DNA from 2 places in the Arthrobacter sp. StoSoilB13 genome. Region 2 is predicted to be linked to the other one. Evidence: riboswitches for the same ligand, from Rfam matches in the RefSeq annotation. Region 2 holds a riboswitch; the other holds the start of a gene.
What was found. A riboswitch is a leader RNA that binds a small molecule or an ion and turns the genes downstream of it on or off. The one in region 2 is predicted to bind S-adenosylmethionine.
Positions count from the first base shown of each region.

Region 1: another riboswitch for S-adenosylmethionine. It lies ahead of metX (homoserine O-acetyltransferase MetX); the one in region 2 lies ahead of LDP01_RS11665 (DUF1737 domain-containing protein).

Region 1 is NZ_AP024648.1:1,167,664-1,175,145, forward strand. It holds partial or broken gene LDP01_RS17590 (bifunctional o-acetylhomoserine/o-acetylserine sulfhydrylase) at 204-1,522, shown strand; SAM riboswitch class IV at 1,674-1,788, shown strand; gene metX (homoserine O-acetyltransferase MetX) at 1,803-2,924, shown strand; gene LDP01_RS17600 (hypothetical protein) at 2,931-3,332, opposite strand; gene LDP01_RS17605 (winged helix DNA-binding domain-containing protein) at 3,376-4,515, opposite strand; gene LDP01_RS17610 (SGNH/GDSL hydrolase family protein) at 4,545-5,390, opposite strand; partial or broken gene LDP01_RS17615 (alpha/beta hydrolase) at 5,459-6,110, shown strand; gene LDP01_RS17620 (RNA-binding S4 domain-containing protein) at 6,178-6,405, opposite strand; gene LDP01_RS17625 (DMT family transporter) at 6,429-7,433, shown strand.
Region 2 is NZ_AP024647.1:2,477,267-2,484,748, reverse strand. It holds gene LDP01_RS11680 (hypothetical protein) at 1-466, opposite strand, end outside; gene LDP01_RS11675 (O-succinylhomoserine sulfhydrylase) at 477-1,685, opposite strand; gene LDP01_RS11670 (rhodanese-like domain-containing protein) at 1,686-2,096, opposite strand; gene LDP01_RS11665 (DUF1737 domain-containing protein) at 2,093-2,359, opposite strand; SAM riboswitch class IV at 2,374-2,485, opposite strand; gene LDP01_RS23430 (LLM class flavin-dependent oxidoreductase) at 2,685-3,419, shown strand; gene LDP01_RS23425 (LLM class oxidoreductase) at 3,391-3,981, shown strand; gene LDP01_RS11655 (aromatic amino acid ammonia-lyase) at 3,984-5,393, shown strand; gene LDP01_RS11650 (hypothetical protein) at 5,371-5,598, shown strand; gene LDP01_RS11645 (PLP-dependent cysteine synthase family protein) at 5,595-6,647, shown strand; gene LDP01_RS11640 (cupin domain-containing protein) at 6,845-7,417, opposite strand; gene LDP01_RS11635 (PAS domain-containing protein) at 7,410-7,482, opposite strand, start outside.

The sequences.
Region 1 (7,482 bases), on a different replicon from region 2:
TCGGGGTCTCAGCTAAGGGAAGCCTTACTAACATGGGATGTTATTGTGCGCCGTCGGAACGCTTCACGCCGGGTCGCGTAAAGACTGAAAAATACTGCCTTCGTCACAAAGCTGTCCAAGTACCCGGGCGCTTCCTAGACTGGCCCCAGCCCACGCCTACAGCGATCAACGGCAAACCCGCGCGCCACGAAGAGGAGAACCCAATGTCCCAAGGATGGTCTTTCGAAACCCGCCAGATCCACGCAGGGCAGGAGCCTGACTCTGCCACGGGAGCGCGGTCGCTTCCGATCTACCAGACCACGTCCTTCGTTTTCCCGAGCGCAGAGAGCGCAGCCAACCGCTTTGCACTGGCCGAGCTCGCCCCGATCTACACGCGTATCGGCAACCCAACACAAGATGCCGTGGAGCAGCGGATCGCCAGCCTCGAAGGCGGGCTGGGCGCGTTGCTCCTTAGCTCAGGGCAGGCCGCGGAAACCTTCGCTATCCTGAACATTGCCGAGGCCGGAGACCATGTCGTCGCGAGCCCCAGCCTCTACGGTGGCACTTACAACCTGCTGGCGCACACTCTGAAGAAGTTCGGCATCTCCGTGACGTTCGTGCAGGATCCGGACAACCTGGACCAGTGGCGGGACGCCGTGCAGCCCAACACCAAGCTGTTCTTCGGCGAGGTTGTGTCCAATCCGCGCCAGGACGTGCTGGACATCGAGGGTGTTTCACGCGCCGCGCACGAGGCTGGCGTGCCGCTCATCGTGGATAACACGCTCTCAACCCCCTACCTCATCCGTCCCATCGAGTGGGGTGCGGACATCGTGGTGCACTCGGCTACCAAGTATCTGGGCGGCCACGGCGCGGCGATCGCCGGCGTGATCGTGGACTCCGGAAACTTTGATTTCGGCAAGGACCCGGAGCGCTTCCCCGGATTCAATACTCCGGACCCCAGCTACAACGGACTCGTTTACGCCCGGGACCTTGGCAAGGATGGCGCGCTCGGAGCCAACCTCTCCTACATTCTCAAGGCGCGCGTGCAGTTGCTGCGCGATCTGGGTTCGGCGGTTTCCCCGTTCAACGCCTTCCTCATCGCCCAGGGGCCCTGGAAACCCTGAGCCTGCGCGTCGAGCGTCACGTCTCGAACGCCACCAAAGTGGCTGAATGGCTGGAAGCCCATGACGACGTCGAATCGGTTGCCTTTGCGGGCCTGCCGTCCAGCCCTTGGTACGACCGCGGCCGTAAGTACGGGCCAAGGGGTACCGGTGCAGTGGTGGCATTCAACATCAAGGGTGGCGTCGAGGCCGGCAAGCGATTCGTGGACGGCCTGGAGTTGCACTCCCATGTTGCCAACATCGGTGACGTCCGCTCGCTGGTTATCCACCCGGCGTCGACTACCCACAGCCAGCTCACGGTCGAACAGCAGCTGGTTGCGGGCGTGAATCCAGGCCTTGTCCGCCTCTCCGTGGGAATAGAGCACGTGGACGACATTATTGCTGATCTTGAGGCCGGTTTCCGGGCTGCCAAAGGCGCTTAATCGCGCTGCTGGGGGAGCGGCCGCCCGCCGTCGAAAATTCGCCGGGCGGCCCTTCGCGGTGCGTGTTCCTGAACGAAGCGGCGCCAAACCGTCACACAGCTGTCACATTCTTCGCCAAGACAGCGGTATTTTTCCTAGACTCTACGTATTAGGTCATGAGTGCCAGCGACAGCCCCGGCTTGCTGGCCGGCAACCCTCCTCCGCGGTGGGGTGCCCCGGGTGAAGACCTGGCCTGTCGCACGCAAGGCGGCAGGCAAGCGCGAGGTTAGGTGTCAAAGGAATGACCATTACTGCTACAGCACCCCCCAAACCGGGCAAAGAAGACGGGACGGTCAAGTACGCCGGCGTAGGTTCACTGGAACTTGAAGCCGGCGGTTTTCTCCCGGATGTTGTGCTTGCCTACGAAACCTGGGGGCAGTTGAATGCGGATGCGTCCAACGCAGTCCTGGTTCAGCACGCACTGACGGGCAGCACGCATGTGGCCCGCGGTGCTACTGATGAGGAAGGCTGGTGGGAGCAACTCGTTGGTCCCGGCGCGACGATCGACACCAACCGGTTCTTCGTTATCTCCATCAACATTGTCGGCGGCTGTTACGGCAGCACGGGCCCATCGTCAGAGGCGCCGGACGGACGGCCCTGGGGATCCCGCTTCCCACTGATCACCTTGCGCGACAGCACGGTGGCTGAAGCCCGGCTCGCGGATGCCTTGGGGATCAAGGCATGGCACGCAGTCCTTGGCGGTTCCATGGGTGGGGCGCGGGCACTTGAGTGGGCGGTCACCTTCCCTGAGCGTGTTCAGCGGTGCGCGGTTATTTCTGTGGGCGCCTACAGCACAGCCGAGCAAATTGCTTTCGCCCAGTCGCAGACGCTCGCCATCCGCCAGGACCCGAACTTCAACAACGGCGATTACTACGGTGGACCAACTCCTGAGGCAGGCCTTGCCCTGGCCCGACGGATAGCGCACATCACGTACCGGTCAGCGCTGGAGCTTGATGTCCGCTTCGGCCGGGAAGCCCAGCACCAGGAGACGCCCCTGGCCGCTGCGGTCCTGGGGGAGCGTGGCCGCTACCAAGTGGAAAGCTACCTCGACCACCAAGGCACCAAGCTGGTGCGCCGGTTCGATGCGAACAGTTACATCGCCATCACCGAGGCGCTGATGTCCCACGACATCAGACGGGGCCGGGGCACCTTGAAGGAAGCCTTGGCTGCCGCCACTGCTGAATTCTTTGTGGCAGCCGTCGATTCCGACCGCCTCTATTTTCCGGCCCAGTCAGTGGAACTGGCGCAAAACCTGCCAGGCAATGTGCCCGTCCACGTGATCGAGGCCCCCATCGGCCACGATGGCTTCCTGACCGAAATCGGCCAACTATCGAAGCAGCTTCGCGAGGCCTTCTTCGCCTAAGCCGGCTCAGCCGTTCATGATGTCGCCGCGCTGCTTCATGTAATCCTCCATGGCAATTTCGCCGTTGCTGAACTTGAGGTCCAGTTCGGCCAGCTTGCGCGCGCGGAAGCCTTGCTGCTCAGAGCCGCGGTGGCTCGGAAACGTAGGTGAAGAAGCGTTCGACGCCGGTCCTGGCGGCGGTGGGGCATCGGCAGGGCGGATGGTGGTGGGCTGCGTGGGATAGCCCGGATAATTCGGCTGCGGGTAACCCGGTCCCGGAAGATTCTGCGGGGGATAGCCGGGGCCCGGATAATTCGGGCCCGGGAAATTGCGGTCCTGGAGCCGCCGCGCCCGGGACTTGTTGTACATGCGTATCCCCATGGGAATCAGCCACGAGCAGACGATGATCCAGAAGATCAGATTGTTCACGGTGCAGGCCTCCTAGGTCTTAACCCAGCTTAGTCCCGCAGTTTCACACCAGCTTTGTCTCCATGCCCAGGAACCTCCCGTAGCGTTCCACTTCTGCCTCCAAAGCTTGTTGTTCGGCTGTTGTGAGTGGCCTGTTCATTCTGATGTCGAGTTCGCAGATCCCACCCGAGAAGCTGTGGCGCCACCATCCGGTCAACCTGCCATCGAGCAACACCACGTGAATTGGAGCATCGCCCTCGGGGAAATAGGGCGCCCTGCCGCCGAGGTAGTGCCTCGATTGTGAATAGCCCATCACGTACTCGTCGTAGCACTGGATGAGATCGACACGGGGAAGTCCTGGCCCATCGTCACCTGGTGGGGGAGTCGCTGCAAGTGCCTCCACATCTTCTGCTGGCAAGTAGAAGTCCAAGCCGTCGACCGCCACGGTTGCCAAGGCGCCCGGAACGGACTCTTCAGCTACCTGCAAGCCAAGCCGTACATCCTTGATGGTCAGTCCGGACCACGCGGCACAGTCCTTGATGGTGGCAGGTCCCCGGCTGCTGAAGTACCGCAGGGCCAGCTGGCCCAAGGCCCATTCGCGGTCGCCGTCCTCCATCAGGGACGTATTGCCGTCGGGCACACGTTCCTCGAACAAGGCGTATGTCTGTTTCAGTGCACCCCCTGCAGAACGGACCGGGCTGCCGCTCACCAGGATTTTGCTGATCTCGGCGTGCATGAGGTGGTAAACGAAGCCAAGGCCTTTGCCGGGGAGCCCCGCCTTTTCCAGTATTCCGGCTAGTTCTTCGCGTGTTTTGTGGGCTCCACCGGCCACCGCTTCGGCAAGGATGTGCCCACTGCGGGCGGCTGCGTGCTCATCAACTCCCGCCTGCCGGTACATGCCCTTGTTGCCTTGATGAAGGCGATCTGCAGACAAACCCATCAACCAGCCGAGGTCGTCACGGTGCACAAAATGCCACGTCGGCCGCAGGATATGCGTCCGGAGGATCCTGCCGTCAGCCACCGCCTGCTCCACCTCATCGGCAGTGCTCCCGACCGCCCTTTGGGCGAGGCTCCACCTGGCATACGGAAATTCCTGCGACTGCACCGCCAGGAGGTTGCGCAGAACATCATCAACGTTTTCGCCGTAGGGAGCCCGCAGCTGCTGACGGCGCAGGCGCAGGGGGACAACATTGTTAGGCTGCATCGAATCCTCCCGGCCGCAGTCCCATCAGCTCAGCCGCGCGGCAGCATGGTGCCGTTGGGGCCGAAGACCGGTCCCGGCGTCGGGCGTTTGGGGGTAATGCCGTCACCGGAGGATCGATGCCGCAACCTGCGGATAACCCACGGAACAAAGTACTCGCGGGCCCACACCAGATCCGAGGATCGGGCCTCGCGCCAGGTGCGGACCGGCAGGGGCTTGGGCACCAGGGGCTCAAGGGTGTGCTGGACGTTCAGCGCTTCAAGGACCATCATCGCGATGGTGTGGTGTCCCAGAGGTGAGAAGTGCAGGCGGTCTTCGTCCCACATCCGCGGATCGGCCAACTGCCTCAGGGACCACATGTCCGCGATGATGGCGTCGTGCCGTGCAGCTACAGTCCTCAGGTTTTCGTTGTAGATGGCCACCTTGCCACGGATGCGGCCCAACACCGAGGACGCGGTGTCCGGTCCGTTGAACAACACCACAGTCGCCCCACCGGAGGCCAGTTCCTGAACAGCAGCATCCAGCTTCTCCGCCAAGAGGTCCGGGTCGCCACCGGGCCGGATGAGGTCATTGCCGCCCGCTGAAATCGAGACAAGGTCCGGCTGAAGTTCCAGGCAAGGACCAATTTGTTCATCCACGATCTGCTGCAGCAGCCGCCCACGGATAGCAAGGTTGGCATAAGCGAAATCCTCATGACCGCGGCCCAGTTCCTCCGCTACACGGTCAGCCCATCCCCGGAAGCCGCCGGGGTTCCGGGGCTCGGGATCGCCGATGCCTTCCGTGAACGAATCCCCCAGTGCCACGTAACGGCTCCAAGGGTGTGTTTGAACCGGTTCGCCCGGCTTCACCAATGAATTGACGTCACTCACGCTTTCCATCCTGCCTTGAATCTGCGAACCTACGCCACCGTAGGTTGTTACTCATCAGTAACTGCAAGAATAGACCCATGACTGAAGCCGTTGCATTCCCCGCGCCCGTTGTCCTGTGGTCCCATGACGAAGCTGAACGGGAGGGCAAGCCGCTTCTGGTGCTGCTGCACGGCTATGGCTCCAATGAGGACGATCTCTTCAGCCTCGCGGGCCCTGCTTCCCGAAGGGTTTGTGGTGGCTTCCCTGCGCGCGCCGATGCCCATGGGCCCCGGCTTCACCTGGTTCCCGCTCACTGCGTCAATCGACTATTCCCTGGAAGCAGTAAAGCTTGCCGCCGAGTATGCCCTTGAATGGTTGGATACGGTCAAAGCCAATCATTCTTCAGTGACGCTGCTCGGCTTCTCCATGGGCATGGCCATGGCGACCACCATGCTCCGGTACCGTCCCGCGGACTTCGCTGCCGTCGTCGGGCTTTCGGGTTTCGTGGTGGACGCCGGCGATGACCCCGCCTTCCGCGATGCCGAACTGGACGGCACCTTGCCGATGTTCTGGGGCCGCGACCAGCAGGACCCCGTCATTACTCCGGACAAGATCGAATACACCATGGGGTGGGTGCGCAAGCACGTGGACCTCACCAAGGTGCTCTACACAGGCATGTGGCATGGCATTAATCAGCAGGAAATCGGCCACGTAGGCGAATTCCTGACGCACAAAGTCCTCGCATCTTAACGCAACGCGGGGTCACTTACGGCCCATAAATGGCCTCACCATGGGCCTTAAGTGACCCCGCGTTGCTTCAGGCGGAGATAATCCTTACGGTCTGGCCGTTGACGGTGACGGTGTCGCCGGCGTGCAGCTGGCGGCCCCGGCGTTCGTCGATCTCGTCGTTGACCTTCACCAAGCCATTCTTAATGAGCTCGGTGGCCTCCACGCCGTCCTCCACCAGGTTGGCCAGCTTCAGCAGCTGACCGAGGCGGATCATGTCGTCGCGGATGGGGACCTCTTCGATTTCCGGGTTGCTCATAAAGCAATGATGCCTGACGTAGTGTGGTGTCAGTGCCGCAGTCTTCCCGTCGTTCCACCCTTCCGCTCGCCGTTGGCCTCCCTGTTGCAGTAGCAACTGGGCTGGTCATTCCGCTTCAAGGAAGGATCAACGGGGCTCTCGGGGCCCGGCTGGACGATGGCATCGCCGCAGCCGTGGTGAGCTTCACCACAGGCCTCGTCCTCATTGCGGCCATTTCCCTCGCCACACCCAAAGGCAGGGCAGGCCTTCGGCGCATCGTCCCGGCGGTCCGCAGCCGTAGCTTTCCCCGCTTCTACGTCATGGCCGGTGGGATCGGTGCACTCTTCGTCATCGCGCAAACATTCACTGTGGGCCTGCTGGGGGTTGCGCTGTTCACTGTGGCGGTGGTCACCGGGCAGACCCTGAGCGGCCTCCTTGTGGACCGAATGGGAATAGGTCCCGGCGGCAAACGGTCCATTACCGGAGTGCGGATCCTGGGCAGTGTGCTGACGGTAGCCGCCGTTGCCTGGGCAGTTTCCCCTCGGTTCGGGGGCAATACCGACATCGCCTCCCTGGTGTTGCCCGTACTGTTGCCACTGGCTGCAGGGTTTCTCATGAGTTTCCAGCAAGCCATGAACGGAACCGCCACTGTTCACTACGGGACGCCTGTCGCCGCCACGCTGGTCAACTTCATCGCCGGTGCCGTCATCCTCTGGATTGCCTGGCTTATCAAGCTTTCCGTGGCAGGCGCGGGCAACCCGCTTCCGGGTGAATGGTGGTTCTACCTGGGCGGCCCCATGGGCTGCCTTTTCATTGGGCTTGCGGCGTTCCTGGTCCGAAGCCTTGGCGTGCTGGTCACCGGTCTGGGCATGATCGCCGGGCAGTTGGTGGGTTCTTTAGTGCTCGACGTCGTGATCCCCAGTCCCGGTGCGGTGGTCGCCTTGCCCACGGTGTTGGGTACGGTATTGACGCTCGCGGCGATCGTCGTGGCCACGCTGCCCTGGCCCAGGGGAGCATTCGCACGAAAGGTCCCGGGCAAAGGCCGGTAGGCTAGGACACGCAGCTTTTCTGCACAGTTATTATCCGCACCAATTCCCC
Region 2 (7,482 bases):
CTGCGGCCGTGACTCCGATCCACCGTTTGGTGGGCAAGGAAAGAAGGCTTCCACCGAGCGCAGCCAGGGCAAGGACGTGGAGCCCGGAATAGGCAAGGAAGGGCGCATTCGATCCACGGCCGTAGGCAAAGCGTTCCAGATCCGCGGCCCGGCGGGACAAACTGGAGACAAAGAGCGGAGCACCTGCCAGTAAAGCTGCCGCGGCTGCAACAGCCCAACGCTTCGCCTGTCCGCGCGGAAGACGACGGGCAAAGGCTGCGTATCCCACCGGCACCGCGACTGTTCCAGCAGCAGCGAGGTGCTGACCGATCACCCAGCCACGCTGGCCGGCCTCAAGCATACGAAGACGTTCAGCGGCATCAGGGGTGATGTAGACACGCGATACAGGCGAGATCCCTGCAAACCACACCGCCGTACCGGCAACGATGACTGCTCCGGCACGGCGACGGGGGTGGTTCCCGCTCATGGCAGCAAGGTTAGACCTGTTTGAGGGCCTTCTCCAGATCCAAAATGAGATCGTCCACGTCTTCCAGGCCAACGGACAAACGGACCACGCCGTCGCTCAGCCCAATGGCCGCACGCCCTTCGGGCCCCATGGCCCGGTGGGTGGTGGTGGCCGGGTGCGTGATGAGGGACTTGGAGTCGCCCAGGTTGTTGGAGATGTCGATGACGCGCAGACCGTCCAGCAATGCAAACGCGGCATCCTTGGCCGAACGCCCGGAGGAGGGCAGCAACTCGAAGGTCAGCACGGTACCGCCGGCCTTCATTTGCTTGGCCGCCAGCTCGTACTGAGGGTGCGATTTCAGCAAGGGGTACTTGACCCAGCTGATGGCAGGCTGCTGCTCGAGCCATTCCGCGATTTTCAAAGCAGAAGCCGAGCTGTGGTTCACCCTCAGGCCGATCGTCTCCAGGCCCTTGGTCAACACCCAGGCATTGAAGGCGGAGAGTGAAGGTCCGGTGTGCCGCATCAACTGCTTGACCGGGCCGTCGATGAATTCCTTGGTGCCCAGGATTGCGCCGCCGAGGACACGCCCTTGGCCATCGATGTGCTTGGTTCCGGAGTACACAATGACGTCCGCGCCCAGGTCACCGCAACGCTGGAGCAAGGGAGTGGCAAAGACGTTGTCGACGACGACGGTCGCTCCCGCAGCATGCGCCAGCTCGCTGACGGCGGCGACGTCCACGATTTCCTGCATGGGGTTCGAGGGCGACTCGAAGAACACGGCAGTGGTCGGTTCGGAGAGGGCAGCCCGCCACTGGTCGAGGTCGGGACCGTCGACAAACACGGTCTCTACGCCCCAGCGCGGCAGGATCTCGTTGAGGATCACGAAGCACGAGCCGAACAGGGAACGGGCGGCAACCACGCGATCACCGGCAGCCAGGAGGGCACCCAAGGCGGTGAACACCGCGGACATGCCGGACGCCGTCGCGAAGCATGCCTCGGTTCCTTCGAGCAACCGCAACCGTTCCTGGAACGTGGCCACGGACGGGTTGCCGTAGCGGGAGTAAACGAAGCGTTCGTCCTCGCCGGTGAAGGCGCGTTCGGCGGCGGCAGCGGATTCGTAGACGAAGCCGGAGTTCAGGAAAACGGGTTCGGACGTCTCCTGGAAGTTGGTACGGTCAAGGCCGCCGCGTACTGCCTGGGTGTCAGGGCTCCAGCTGGCGGCATCGGGATTGAAAGTCACTTAGTCGTTCCCCAGGTTGGTTGGCAGGCCGCGGTTCTTCCAGCCGTTGATGGTCCGTTCGCCGTAACGGTCAGGGTCACCTTCGAAGCCCTCAAGCACGTTGTAGGCGGTGAACCCGGCCTGCGTCGCGGCGATGGCGGCCGAGATGGAGCGCTGGCCTGAGCGGCAGATGAAAACGAGTTCCACGCCCTCACCCTCGGGTGCCTGCTGCTGCAGGTCCTCGATGAAGCGGGAGTTGGGAATGCCACCGGCGAGGTTCCACTGAATGAACAAGGGATCATTCTCTGTGGCTTTGGTGTCCGGGATGCCGATGTGGGCCCACTCGGCCTCGGTGCGGACGTCTACCAGGATTGCGCCTTCTTCAAGCTTGGCCCACGCGTCCTGCGGGGTCAGGTCACCTGCGTAACTCATGCGTGTCCCTCGAATGCTTCTTCGTCGTCGTCGTTCTCCAACTGGTCAACAGCATTCGCGACGGCGGCGTCTGCGTTGGCGATGGCAGCGGGCAGGACGACCGCCTGCGCCACGATGACATCCGTGCCATTGAACGTGGCTGCCGGGCTGCCGTGGAGCACGTAGCCGTCGGCGAGGGCCGTGGTGATCCGCTCGCAGAATTCACGGGTATCCGGACCTGTAATCAGGCGGTAGGAGAGTTTTTCTTCAGTGGGTTCAGGCATTGGCTGGTGCTCCTCAGTCACGCTTGCAGTTCGAAGTGTCGATACGCCGAGTAGTCACCTGAGGCACCCCGCCGGAGAGAGGGTTGCCGACCAGCAAGTCAGGGCTTGGCGCTGGTGCTCATTACTCAAGAAAAACGTAACATCCCGCGGCGGCGGCCCGCACTTGCAAGCGGTTACGCGGTCGTCATGTTGCGTAACCGGCCGGTGCTGGAGTAGCAGCCCAAATGTGACGCCCCGGGAGCATAATTGACGCAGTACGACCCCCTGTAACTTCGCAAGAAATCAGGTCGCGGTGAACGGACAAGGCAGCTCTACACTCAAGCCCATGCTGCATTTTGGATGGTTCGTGGGGCACGGTTTTGGTGTCCAGGGATGGGGAACTCCCGGCTACAGCCTGGGCTACGACTGGAAGAAGCCTGCCCTGTATCAAGACGCCGTCCGCGCGTTTGAGCAATCCGGCCTTGACCTCTTCATCATCGAGGACTCCCTTACTGTTCCCGATACCTATGGCGGCACTGCCGAGGTCTCGCTGGCACACGCCTCCTTTGCGCCCAAACATGATCCCTTGGCCCTGGTGCCGTACCTCCTGTCCGCAACCGAGCACCTTGGAATCGTCCCGACGGTCAGCGCATCGTTCTATCCGCCTTTCACTGCGGCCCGCCTCCTGGCCACGCTGCAGCACTTCTCCGAGGGGCAGTTGGGATGGAACGTCGTAACCTCCGGCAGTGACCTCGCCGCGCAGAATTACGGTTTGGACCAGCAGATTGAACACGACCTTCGGTATGAGAAGGCGGAGGAATTCGTCGACGTCGTCCGGAGGCTTTGGCGGAGCTGGGAACCGGACGCCATCCTTGAGGACGTTGAGGCCGGCGTATTCGCCGACCACACCAAAGTGCACCCCATTAACCACCAGGGTGACTTCTTCAAGGTCCGCGGTCCCCTCAACACCGCACCTCTGCCGGAGGAGCCCGTACTGGTGCAGGCCCGGCGCTTCTCCCCGCGGCAAAGCGTTCGCGGGTGGGCATGCAGACGTGGCGATCGCCTTGGCCCGTGGCGTTGACGGCATGAAGGCCTACCGGGATTCCATCCGTGCCGAGGCTGCCAAGGCGGGCAGGAACCCCGACGACGTCAAGGTACTTTTCGTGCTGAAGCCCACCGTCGTAGGTTCATCGGCCGAGGCCGGGGAGTTGCGTGCCCAGCGCCGGGAGCTTACCCAGCGTGATATCGACAGCCAGCTCAATTCGATCTCCTACCTGTCCGTGATCGACTTCAAGCAATTCGACCTTGATGCGCCGTTGCCCGAATTGAGCACCAACAGCAACCAAGGCACCTTGGAGCACTTCGCCAAGGCGGCGCCTCCGGGGTCTACCCTGCGCCAGATCCTTCAGGCACGCAGCGGTGGCGCCGGCGATTCGATCATCGGCACGGTTGGTGAAATCGCGGACTATCTCGAGGGGACCGGCGAGGCTGTGGGTGGCGACGGCTTCCTCTTCTCCGGCTTCGTGGACCCCGTCACCGTACACGGCGTCTTGGACAAGCTCACTCCCGAACTGCGCCGCCGTGGCCTGTTGAGGAAGAGTTACGGCGACGGTGGCTTCCGCCAGAATCTTCTGGACTTCTGACGATGTCCTCCGAGCCCCGGACCCTCTTGATCGGCACATCGCCGGTGGACCCTGAGCGCGTAGCGCAGGCTGCCTTGGATCCGGCGTTTCACGTGAAACTCAACCATGATGCGTTGTCTTTGATCGGCCGCTCACGCGAAGTGCTGGAGCGCGCTGCGACCTCAGGGCAGAGAATCTACGGCCTGAACACCCTCCTCGGATCCGGACGGGATACGGCCGTGGAGGAGAAATCGGTTCTTGCCTATCAAATCCAAGTAGTCAGATACCACAACAGCGGCGTGGGCGCGCATCTGGACCGGCCCTCCGCCCGCGCTGTGATCCTCGCCCGGCTCATCGGCTTCAGCCGCGGCGGCTCCGGCGTGCGGCCGGAGACAGCCCGGTTCTATGCGGAACTGCTCAACCGTGGGGTTCTTCCCGCCATCCCGCGCGAAGGCTCAGTCGGCTCCTCGGACCTCACCCAGCTGGCCGCCGTCGCCGCCGTCGCCATCGGTGAAGGTGAAGCGATCGACGCGAACGGCACCCTGGTACCCGGGGCGAAAGCGCTCGCCGACGCCGGTCTTCAGCCGCTGCGGCTCGCGCCCGGTGAGGCCCTGGCCCTGGTCAGCGCAAACGCCTACTCGGTGGGGGCCGGCACCCTCGCCTTGGTGCGCCTGCAACAGCTGGCGGAACTCGCCGACGTCGCGCTTTCCCTCTCGCTTGAAGCCATTGCAAGGTACGACGGCGGCGGGAACCTCAGCCCGTTTTCGCCGGCTATCCAAGCGGGCAAGGCGGTGGACGGACAGAAGGACTCGGCGGCCGCCGTCCGTTACCTTTTGCGCGGCGGATGGTTGGAGGACGTTCGTCCCGAAGTCTCGGTCCAGGACGCTTTGTCATTCCGATCTGCGCCCCAGACGCATGGCGCTTTTCGCTCCCTGGTTTCACAACTCGGCGCTGCGTTGAGCGTGGAGCTCAACGGGCGTGGCGACAACCCCCTGGTTGATATTGAAAGCGGGCAAATGGTGTCCGGAGGGAACTTCCAACCGATGCAGCTGGCTCTTTCCTTTGAGGGCCTGCGGCTTGCGTTGGCGCACGTGGGGATCTCCAGCGAGCGGCGCATCGCCAAACTGTATCCGCCACAACGGGTGATCCGGGCCAGGCATCTGGAGGCTGCCGCCAGGCACCTGGAGGGGTCGTCGTCGAATGCGGTTTCCGGGTCCGGACCGGCCGCAGGGCTTGTGCAGGAGGAGTTGCCCGGGCTGCTCTGGTACTCCGCAGCAGGACTGCTGTCCGAACTGAAGTTCCTGGCAGCGCCGGCGACGCTCGGGGCACCCACACTCTCGGCCGACGTCGAGGACCACTCCACTTTGGCGCCGCTGGCGTTGCAGCAACTTGAAAGGTCCTTGGAGGCCCTTGGAGAAATTGCTTGCTATTGAGGCTCTGACGGCGTCGTATCTGTTGTTCGAAGCGGGGGCCGCCCAACCGCTTGGGAAGGGGGCCGGCGCCGTCGCGGGCCGGCTGGCTGATGTGCTGGCAGATCGGCCGTCCGCTCCGGACCTGGTGGAGCGCGCCCGACGTGAATTGCGTGACGTGGTGGCGCTGGAATTGCCGCCTATGGCTCAAAGGGAGGGGACCACGTGAGTACCGCAATCAGGAAACAGGGCGCACATGCGGCGGAAGGGCTGCCGGATGGCCTGGATGCCTCCGTCCTGGATAAAGTGGGCAACACTCCGCTGGTCAAATTGGAAGCCCTGGGCCGTGGATTGGGCAGCACCATCCACATCAAGCTTGAGTCCGAGAACCCGGGCGGATCCATAAAGGACCGTACAGCGCTGAGCATGGTCCGGGCGGCCGAGCGCTCAGGAGACTTACAGCCGGGCGCAACCATTGTGGAGAGCACGTCCGGTAATACCGGGATCGGGCTGGCGCTCATTGGGCGCCTGACTGGGCACCCCGTGGTGGTGGTTACGGGCGACACCATCTCCCAGGAGAAGCTGGCCGCGCTCCACAGCTATGGTGCGCGCGTGGTGCTGACAGACTGGGGCGCGCCCTCCGAATCGCCGGAGAACGCCCGCGCTGTGGCAGCGCGGATCACGGCCGAAACGCCCGGTGCGTGGCGGCCCATGCAATTCGACAACCCTGCCAATCCTGCCGCGCACTACCAAACTACCGGGCCCGAGATTTGGGAGCAGACCCACGGCCTGGTGACGCATTTCGTGGCCGGCATCGGAACCGGCGGGACCATTAGCGGCAACGGCCGGTTCCTGAAAGAGAAGGTTGCAGCATCGCGGCCGGGCGGGCATGTTGAAGTGATAGGCGCAGACCCCTACGGCTCCGCCTACAGTGGTGGCCATCCCGGGGAGATCCTGGTGGACGGCGTGGGTAACTCCTGGCCACAGGCTGAATGGCCCAAGGCCTTTGACCGCTCCATTGTTGACCGTTTCCTGCGCATCCCCAACGACGAGGTCTACTCCACGGTGCATCGCCTCCTTGACGAAGAAGGGCTGGCGCTGGGTCCATCGTCCGGACTCGCGGTGGCTGCTGCCCTGCGCGTGGCCCGCGCCGCACCCCACGGCTCGGTGGTTGTTGCCATAGCGCCCGACGCCGGAACGAACTACCTCAGCAAGGCCTTCAACCCGGTGTGGCTGGCAGAGAACGGCATCCACCTGGCCCGCGACGCCACCGAATAGCTTGCTCTCTCACTTCCAACGGCTTTTGGGCGGATCTTCTCTCACTTCCAGCGGCTTTTGGGCGGATGTTCTCTCACTTCCAGCGGTCTTTGGGCGGTTCTTCTCTCACTTCCAGCGGCTTTTGGGCGGATGTTCTCTCACTTCACGCCCCGCTGGAGGGTGCACCCGCCTCTTACGGGCGCACCCTTCAGCGGCGGTTAGCCGGCCGCGAGCCTCCTGATCAACTCCGACTGACCAGGGAACTGCGCCACGAGTGCCTCCACATCTTCGCTCGTGGGCTTCGCGGAATCGCTCGGTTCATAGCCGGGGGACAGGCTGCAGCTCACCAGGACAAACCCGTCCCCAGCCAACTCAGCCCCGAACCACGTGGAATGCGGCGCCGCGCCATGCAGAATCTCACCAGCCTCCGGATCCGGACCGAAGACCGTTGATGAGTACCCCTCTGTCTGCGAAAAAACGTGCAGCCGGATGGGTGTGCCCAGATGGAAGAACCACAGCTCGTCCTGCTTCAAAGTGTGCAGCTGGAGGACTTCGCCCGCCTGCAACAAATACCAGTTGGAGCTGTACAGCGGATGGTCACTGCCAAAGCGAGGTGGCAATGCCCGCCCGGCGATTAGCTCGTCGCTCACCATTGCCGGCGCGAACCAGCCGCCAACGCCCGACGGCGTCATGTCCAACCGCTTGATCCACTCCTTCGCGTCGGGGCTGGCCGCGTCCGGGCTGGCGAAGTGGATGCCTGGGCTCCCGCCTGCCAGATCCACGTCAGTCATTTGGGGGATCCGCGAGTGAGAAACAGACAGTGATCCCGATGATGGCCCCGGTGTCCAGCGACCGG